Regions from separate parts of the Streptomyces sp. NPDC050264 genome, predicted to be linked through region 1. Evidence: riboswitches for the same ligand, from Rfam matches in the RefSeq annotation. Region 1 holds a riboswitch; each other region holds the start of a gene.
The links. Region 1 has a riboswitch for thiamine pyrophosphate ahead of thiO (glycine oxidase ThiO). Riboswitches for the same ligand answer to the same signal wherever they lie in the genome.

Region 1 (2,196 bases):
GGCACCGGGTCGTACACCGCCGGTGTCTCACCGATGATGTTCGCCGCGACCGTGCGCGGCCCCTGCAGCGCGTTGTCCCAGTGGTGGACCATCAGGCGCTCTGCGTAGCGACGCGAGGGGAAGGACGAGCAGTCACCCACGGCGTACACGTCGGGCACGGAGGTCCGCAGGCTCGCGTCCGCGACCACTTCGCCGTGGTCGCCCAGGTCGATGCCGGAGCCGTCCAGCCAGCGGGTGGCCGGGCGGGCCCCGATACCGACGACGACCGCTTCGGCGGGCAGCCGCGTCCCGTCGTCGAGGACCACGGCCCCCGGTTCGACGCGCTCCACACGTGCGCGCGTGCGCAGTTGGACCCCCGCGTCCGCGTACCAGGCAGTCATGGGCGCCGCGACCTCGGCGGGCAGCGCCCCGACGAGCGGCCGCTCGGCCGCCTCCACGACGGTGACGCGGCAGCCGGCCTCGCGGGCGGCGGTGGCGAACTCGGCGCCGATCCACCCGGCGCCCACGACCACCACGTCGCGCTGCCCGGAGAGGACGGTCCGCAGCCGCTCGGCGTCGTCGAGGGTGCGCAGCACGTGGACGCCAGGAACGGCGTCCGCGCCAGGCAGCCGGATCGGTTCGGCGCCGGTGGCGACGACCAGCACGTCGTAGGGGACGGCTCCCTCGGCCGTGTCCAGCGCGTGGTCCCCGGGGCGCACCCCCGTGACCTCGCGACCCACCTGCAGGGTGACGCCGAGCGCCTCGAAGTCCACGTCGAACGCGGAGCCGTCGGCCTTGCCGAGCAGCACGGCCTTGGACAGCGGCGGCCGGTCGTAGGGCTGGTGCGGTTCCGCGCCGAGCAGCGTGACGGCGCCGGAGAATCCCTGTTCGCGCAAAGCCACGGCGGTCTGCACGCCGGCCATTCCCGCGCCGACGATGACGACGTGCCGCTGCCCTGTGGGTGTCCCGTTACCGCTCCGCTGCTCGCTCACAGGATCACCTTAGGCACCTGATCTTGCGCCAGTCAGCGGCGCGGACCACTCCCGCGCCGTGACGTCCTGCACACGTGTCACCGGTTTAGAGATCAAACGCCGCCGGGCCACGGGCCATGGGCGCGGGCTCCCCTACTGAGGGTCGCGCGCACGCGTTAGGGTGGCCGACGTAAAGCACTCGCGGGAGCCCGTACGCAGCGGGCTGAGAGGGAGGCTGCAGCGGCCTCCGACCGTACGAACCTGATCCGGGTCATGCCGGCGAAGGGAGGGGCTGGACGCCCATGTCGCGTACTCCGCTCAAAGCCACCGATGTCCTGGTCGTCGGGGGCGGAATCATCGGTCTGGTCACCGCGTGGAGGGCCGCGCAGCGCGGTCTGTCCGTCGCGGTGGTGGATCCCGAGCCGGGTGGCGGGGCCGCCCGGGTGGCGGCCGGCATGCTGGCCGCGGTCACCGAACTCCATTACGGCGAAGAGACCTTGCTCGGTCTGAACGTCGAGTCCGCGCGCCGCTATCCGCGGTTCGCGGCCGAGCTGTCCGAGGCCTCGGGGCAGGACCTCGGCTACCGCGCGTGCGGCACGCTGGCGGTCGCGCTGGACGCGGACGACCGGGCGCACTTGCGTGAACTGCACGCGCTGCAGACGAAGTCGGGCCTGGAGTCCGAGTGGCTGTCGGGCCGCGACTGCCGCCGTCTGGAGCCGATGCTCGCGCCGGGCGTGCGCGGGGGCCTGCGGGTCGACGGCGACCACCAGATCGACCCGAGAAGGCTCGCGGGTGCTCTTGTGACGGCCTGCGAGCGGGCGGGCGTGGACTTCCATCGGGCCCGGGCCGAGCGGCTCTCTGTCGTACGGGACCGGGCGCGCGGCGTGGTCCTCGCCGACGGCACCGAACTCGCGGCCGACCAGGTCGTGCTCGCGGCGGGCAGCCTCAGTGGTCGCCTCGCCGGGGTCCCGGACGAGGTGGTGCCGCCCGTCCGCCCGGTCAAGGGCCAGGTCCTGCGGCTGACGGTGCCCCGGCAGTACGCGCCGTTCCTGAGCCGCACGGTCCGCGCGGTCGTCCGCGGCAGCCACCTCTACCTGGTGCCGCGCGTCAACGGCGAACTCGTCGTGGGCGCCACCAGCGAGGAGCTCGGCTGGGACACCACGGTCACGGCGGGCGGGGTCTACGAACTCCTGAGGGACGCGCACGAACTCGTCCCCGGCATCACGGAACTGCCCCTGACGGAGAC
Region 2 (2,196 bases), on a different contig from region 1:
CTTACGAGCGATGTCCACGACTTGACCCAGCTGTCACGGTTGTCCGCGATCTTGCGCGGGCTCATGGTCTCGGGATCGTCGACCCGCACGGCGTACTTCGTGTAGTCGGCGGGCGCGGTGGCGTTCCCGGTCACCGGGTCGACGAACATGTTGAGCGGCATGTCCTGCTGGAACTCCTTCGAGATCAGGAAGTCGAGGAGCGCCCGGCCGCCCTTCTCGTTCTTGGCCCCGTCGAGCAGCCCGGCGAACTCGATCTGCCGGAAGCAGGTCCCGGTCGAGACACCGACCGGCGACGTCTTGGGCTGCGGGTCGGAGTAGATGGCCTCGGCGGGCGGCGAGGACGCGTACGACACGACGAGCGGCCGCTCGCCACCCGCCTTCTTGCCGCCGGCGCTCCCGCTGAACTCCTCGTTGTACGCCTGGTCCCAGCCGTCGACGACCTTCACACCGTTGGCCACGAGCTTCTTCCAGTACCCCTGCCAGCTGTCGTCGCCGTACCGGGCGGCGGACCCGAGCAGAAAGCCGAGACCCGGCGAGGAGGTGGCCGCGTTCTCGGTGACGAGCAGATCCTTGTACTTCGGCTCGGCCAGATCGGCGAAGGACGACGGCGGCGCCAGCTTGTGGTCGGCGAAGTACTTCTTGTCGTAGTTGACGCAGATGTCGCCGCTGTCGACGGGAGTGACGCGGTTCTTCCCGGCGTCGAGCTGATACGCGCTCTTCACCTGGCCCAGACCCTTGGCCTTGTAGGAGGCGAAGACGCCGTTGTCGAGCGCCCGCGACAGCAGGGTGTTGTCGACGCCGAAGAAGACGTCACCCTGCGGATTGCCCTTCGACAGGATCGCCTTGTTGACGGCCTGCCCCGCGTCACCGTCCTCCAGGACCTTCACCTGGTAGCCGGACTTCTTCTCGAAGTCCTTCAGTACGTTCTTGGAGACGGCCCATGAGTCATGGCTGACGAGGGTGACGGACTTGGAGTCCCCGCCGGAGCCCGCGTCGTTCGACGACCCGCAGGCCGACAACGTGACCAGACCGAGGCCCACGGCCAGAGCCACGCAACTCTTCTTGCTCACCGAAATTCCTCCTGGAGTGACCAGGAGAAGACGCGGCCCTGCCCGGAGACCTTCGAAGATCTCCGGGCAGGGCGCAACAGCATGAGTGATGACCGAACTTCCTACCCGGAATGACCCGGGCGAGGTTCAGAGGGTCTGCGGCCTGCCATTGGTCTGGTGCCGCACTCTCAGCGCTGTGGCGCTCCCCTGTCGGAATATGAAGATGTAGAAACTACTGCACTACTGCACTACTGAACGCAGAACTACTGACGTCCAGGCTACCGCTCGGTGGCGGCGAGCTGGCCACACGCCCCGTCGATCTCCTGGCCACGGGTGTCCCGGACGGTGACGGGCACCCCGTGCGCGGCGATCGCCTCGACGAAGGCCTTCTCGTCCTCGGGCCGGGACGCAGTCCACTTCGAGCCCGGGGTCGGGTTCAGCGGAATCAGGTTCACATGCACCGGCTTGCCCTTGAGCATCCGGCCGAGCCGGTCACCGCGCCACGCCTGGTCGTTGATGTCGCGGATGAGGGCGTACTCGATGGAGAGCCGGCGCCCCGACCTGGCGGCGTACTCGAACCCGGCGTCGAGCACCTCCCGCACCTTCCACCGCGTATTGACCGGTACGAGGGTGTCGCGCAGCTCGTCGTCGGGCGCGTGCAGCGAGATGGCGAGGCGGCACTTGAAGCCCTCGTCGGTAAACCGGTTGATGGCGGGAACGAGCCCGACCGTCGACACGGTGATACCGCGCTGCGACAACCCGAGCCCGTCCGGCTCGGGGTCGGTGAGGGCGCGGATGGACTGAACGACACGCTTGTAGTTGGCGAGCGGCTCGCCCATGCCCATGAAGACGATGTTGCTGAGCCGCGCGGGCCCACCGGGAATCTCGCCGTCACGCAGCGCCCGCATCCCGTCGACGATCTGGTGCACGATCTCGCCGGTCGACAGGTTCCGGTCGAGCCCGGCCTGCCCGGTGGCGCAGAACGGGCAGTTCATCCCGCAGCCGGCCTGGGACGAAATACACATGGTGACCCGGTCCGGGTACCGCATCAGCACCGACTCGACAAGCGTGCCGTCGAACAGCCGCCACAGCGTCTTGCGCGTGGTGTCCTGGTCGGTCGACAGATGCCGTACGACGGTCATCAGCT
Region 3 (2,196 bases), on a different contig from region 1:
GCGCTGCGAGCCCGGCGTGATCCGGCAGTTCGTCCGGGCGACCTTGGAGACAAAGGCGGGCCCGGGCGACAGCTTCCTGGCCGTCGTCGCGAGCCCCGCCACGCGTCCCGCGCTGCACACCGAGGGCGCGGGCCGACTCGCGGGCGGCATCCACGACACCGTCACGGACGCCGTCGAGGCCTGCTGGGCCTCGGCCCCGGAGGAGTTGGGCGGAGCCGGCGTCCTGAACTGAGGGTCACTCGTCAGCGATACGGCGACGGTCCTGATCCCGGGTTGCCGGGGTCGTTCAGGGCGTGACGTCGCCCAACGCGATCCGCACCGCCGCCTCGGCGTGCAGCCGTGCCGTGGGGAAGACGGGGACCGGGCTGTCCTCGGCGCCGATCAGCAACTCGATCTCGGTGCAGCCCAGGACGACTCCTTCGGCGCCGGCGCCGACGAGCCGGGCGATGACGTCCTGATACGCGGCGCGCGACGCGTCGCGGACCTCGCCGAGGCACAACTCCTCGTAGATCACCCGGTGGACGAGCGCACGCCCGGCGGCGTCGGGGACGAGCACGTCGAGCCCGCACTGTTCGAGGCGGCCGCGGTAGAAGTCCTGCTCCATCGTGAACGCGGTGCCCAGCAGGCCGACCCGCTTCAGGCCGGCCGCGCGTACGGCGTCGGCCGTCGCGTCCGCCAGGTGGATCAGGGGGACGGCGGTGGCCGCCCGCACCTGGTCGGCCACCTTGTGCATCGTGTTGGTGCAGATGAGCAGCATGTCGGCGCCGGCCGCCTCCAGAGACCTGGCGGCCGCGGCGAGAATCTCTCCGGCCTCCGTCCAGCGGCCCTGGACCTGCAACCGTTCGATCTCGGCGAAGTCCACGGAGTACACCACGCACCGTGCCGAGTGCAGTCCGCCGAGCCGCTCCCGGGTCAGCTCGTTCAGCAGCCGGTAGTACTCCGCGGTCGACTCCCAGCTCATCCCGCCGATCAACCCGATGGTTCTCATCACGCGACTCTAATCGCAGGACCGGTTCGCGTTGCGGGGGAGCCCCCGCGCGAGGGGGCGCCGCCACCCCATGCCGACGCAGCGGCTACTGTTCGCACCGGTACTGCCCGACACGGGGTGCCCCGCGACAGCGAGGGCTGAGATCACACCCGTAGAACCTGAACCAGTTAGCACTGGCGGAGGGATGTCAGCGATGTCGATGTCGCACGCTTCCACGGACCCGCGCGCCGCCGAGCGGCAGGGCGCGGGCGCTTTCGACGGGCGCATGCCCACCGCGCCGGGGGACTGGCGCCCCGAGGCGCGGGGCATCGCCCCCGTCCCCGAGGACCACCGGTACGGCGGCGCCGGAAGGCTGTTCACCGTGTGGTTCGCGCCGAACCTGACGATGAGCGGCGTCTTCACCGGCACGGTCGGCATCGCCCTCGGCCTGGACTTCGCCACCGCGCTGGCCGCCGTGGTCCTGGGCACTGTGCTCGGCGCGGTGCCCACCGCGTACCTCGGTACGTGGGGCAGCCGCACCGGCGCGGGTCAACTCCCGCTCGCCCGGCTGGCGTTCGGCCGGGCGGTCGTCGTACCCGGCGCCCTGCAATGGCTCTCGTCCATCGCCTGGGACGCGCTCATCGGCCTGTTCGGCGGAGACGCGCTCGCCCGGCTCTGCGGCTGGCCGTTCTGGCTGGGGGCGCTGGTGATGATGGCGGCGCAGGGGGCGTTCGGCGCGCTGGGCTACGAGGCGATCCACCGGCTGCAGAAGTGGATGACGGCCGTCCTCGCGGTCGCCTTCTGCGCCCTGGCGCTGCGGCTGGCGCACGCAGGCGTCACGCCCGCGGGCCACGGTGGCGCACACGGCGCCGACCGCGTCGGCGCGTTCGCCCTGACCACCACCATCGCGCTGAGCCTGGCCGTCTCCTGGGCGCCGTACGCCAGCGACTTCAGCCGCTACCTGCCCCGCGCCACCTCACCGGCCCGCATGTTCTGGTGCACGCTGGCGGGCGTCGTCGTGTCCTTCACCGCCGTGCAGGCGCTCGGACTCTGGGGCGCCTCCGTCTTCACCGACCAGACCGCGCAGGGCGTCGACACGCTGCTGGGCGGCGGGGTGATCGGCTCGCTCGGGCTCCTCGCCGTGGCGCTGGCCGCGCTGTGCAGCAACGCGATGAACGACTACAGCGGCTCTCTCGCCCTGCAGGTGATCGGAGCCCGCCTGCCGCGCC
Region 4 (2,196 bases), on a different contig from region 1:
AGACACCACGCGGCCATGATCGAACCGCCGCGCGAAACAATGCCGGTCTTGCGGTCGGCGGTCAGCGGGACGTACGGGAGGCGGACGCCGGCGTGGACCGTCATGTAGTCGACGCCCTGCTCGGCCTGCTCGATGACCGTGTCCTTGTAGATCTCCCAGGTCAGCTCCTCGGCCTTGCCGTCGACCTTTTCGAGGGCCTGGTAGAGCGGCACGGTACCGATAGGCACGGGGGAGTTGCGCAGCACCCATTCACGCGTGGTGTGGATGTTGCGGCCGGTGGAGAGGTCCATGACGGTGTCGGCGCCCCAGCGGGTCGCCCATGTCATCTTGTCCACCTCTTCCTCGATGGACGAGGTGACCGCGGAGTTGCCGATGTTGGCGTTCACCTTCACCAGGAACCGCTTGCCGATGATCATCGGCTCGATCTCCGGGTGGTTCACGTTGGCGGGCAGGACCGCGCGGCCCGCCGCGATCTCCTCGCGTACCACCTCGGGGGCCACGTTCTCCCGGATGGCCACGTACTCCATCTCCGGGGTGATCTCCCCCCGCCTGGCGTACGCGAGTTGGGTCACGGGCTCGCCGGTCCTGCCGCGCCGCGGCTGGCGCGGGCGGCCCGGGAAGACCGCGTCGAGGTTGCGCAGTCCGCCGCGCGGTGAGGTGTGCTTGATCCCGTCGTCCTCGGGGCGGGCGGGCCGGCCCGCGTACTCCTCGGTGTCGCCGCGGGCGATGATCCAGTTCTCCCGGAGGGGCGCGAGTCCCCTGCGGACATCGGTGTCGACGGTCGGATCGGTGTACGGGCCGGAGGTGTCGTACAGCGTGACGGCCTGGCCGTTGGTGAGGTGCACCTGGCGGACCGGCACCTGGAGGTCGGGGCGCGAGCCCTGGACATACCCCTTGTGCCAGCCGGTGGACTTCCCGGCCTCCGGCTCAGAGCTGCTGGAGGCAGGCGTGCGTGCGTCCGTTGTGGTCATGAGACCTACTCCCTACGCCGGCATTACCCGGTAACAGGTTCGGCGGTCGACGCAGCGATATTCGTCGTCGGTGCTCCACGCTGTTTCACGTGAAACACGCTGGGACGAAGGTCAGCGCCCTCTCAGCCCGGTGCTCCGAGCTCCCGCGTTTGCAAAGGTGCCTCCACGCTAGCGTCCCTTCGGACGCGTTGAACAGAGGGCCCCTGCCGTTCTTGCGATGATCGGGCGGTGACCACGACGCAGCAGCCTCCGCCTCCGCCGCCCCAGCCACCGCACGGACCGGGCCGGTCGGGCGCAGGGAGCGGCGACCACGGACACGGCCATTCCCACAACCACGGCCCCGCCGCGCCCGTCTCCCAGCATCTGCGCAAGGTCATCGCGGCGATCCTGGTGCCGTTCTCCGTCGCGGTCGTCGTCGGTCTCGCGGTGCTGTGGCCCGGAGGCGCACCCGCGCACGAACGCACCGGTGTCGGCTTCGACCGTCAGACCCAGCAGGCCACGGTCACCCGGGTCGAGAAGGTCGACTGCAAGTCCGTGAACGCCTCGGGTGACACCCCGACCGGCGACACCTCCACGGCCGAGGGCTCCTCCGCCCAGCAACAGGCCACCGGCACCTGCGAGAACGCGACGATCCGGGTCGACACCGGCAAGGACAAGGGCCGTACGTTCAAGGAGGTCGTCCAGCCGGACTCGCCACGGCAGTTGCGCGAGGGCCAGCAGGTGATCGTCGCCTACGCGCCCGACGCCCCGGAGAACCTGCAGTACTCGGTCACCGATGCGAACCGGAAGTTCCCCATGGCGCTGCTCGCCGGGATCTTCGCCGTGGCCGTGGTCGTGGTCGGCCGTCTGCGGGGCGTCATGGCGCTGGTCGCGCTCGCGGTCAGCTTCATGGTGCTGACGTTCTTCATCCTCCCGGCGATCCTGCAAGGCTCCAACCCTTTGGTGGTGGCGGTCGTCGGAGCCAGCGCGATCATGCTGATCGCGCTCTACATGTGTCACGGCCTGTCGGCCCGGACCTCGGTCGCCGTGCTCGGCACCCTCGTATCGCTGCTGCTGATCGGCCTGTTGGGCTCACTGTTCATCGGCTGGGCGGCACTGACCGGCAACACGGACGACAACACCGGGCTGATCCACGGCCTGTACCCGCACATCGACATGAGCGGCCTGCTGCTCGCCGGTGTCATCATCGGCTCGCTCGGCGTCCTGGACGACGTGACGGTGACGC

Region 2: linked by a shared signal. The riboswitch ahead of AB0J02_RS27730 (thiamine ABC transporter substrate-binding protein) and the one ahead of thiO (glycine oxidase ThiO) in region 1 are both predicted to bind thiamine pyrophosphate.
Region 3: linked by a shared signal. The riboswitch ahead of AB0J02_RS38945 (cytosine permease) and the one ahead of thiO (glycine oxidase ThiO) in region 1 are both predicted to bind thiamine pyrophosphate.
Region 4: linked by a shared signal. The riboswitch ahead of thiC (phosphomethylpyrimidine synthase ThiC) and the one ahead of thiO (glycine oxidase ThiO) in region 1 are both predicted to bind thiamine pyrophosphate.

Annotation. Positions count from the first base shown of each region.
Region 1 covers NZ_JBFAKV010000007.1:33,459-35,654, reverse strand. Annotated here, with positions in the region: gene AB0J02_RS14110 (FAD-dependent oxidoreductase) at 1-902, opposite strand, end outside; TPP riboswitch at 1,142-1,255, shown strand; gene thiO (glycine oxidase ThiO) at 1,253-2,196, shown strand, end outside.
Region 2 covers NZ_JBFAKV010000017.1:98,091-100,286, reverse strand. Annotated here, with positions in the region: gene AB0J02_RS27730 (thiamine ABC transporter substrate-binding protein) at 1-1,070, opposite strand, end outside; TPP riboswitch at 1,151-1,268, opposite strand; gene rlmN (23S rRNA (adenine(2503)-C(2))-methyltransferase RlmN) at 1,328-2,196, opposite strand, start outside.
Region 3 covers NZ_JBFAKV010000034.1:12,604-14,799, forward strand. Annotated here, with positions in the region: gene AB0J02_RS38935 (hypothetical protein) at 1-232, shown strand, start outside; gene AB0J02_RS38940 (aspartate/glutamate racemase family protein) at 287-988, opposite strand; TPP riboswitch at 1,092-1,190, shown strand; gene AB0J02_RS38945 (cytosine permease) at 1,182-2,196, shown strand, end outside.
Region 4 covers NZ_JBFAKV010000003.1:441,835-444,030, reverse strand. Annotated here, with positions in the region: gene thiC (phosphomethylpyrimidine synthase ThiC) at 1-971, opposite strand, end outside; TPP riboswitch at 964-1,128, opposite strand; gene AB0J02_RS07170 (YibE/F family protein) at 1,200-2,196, shown strand, end outside.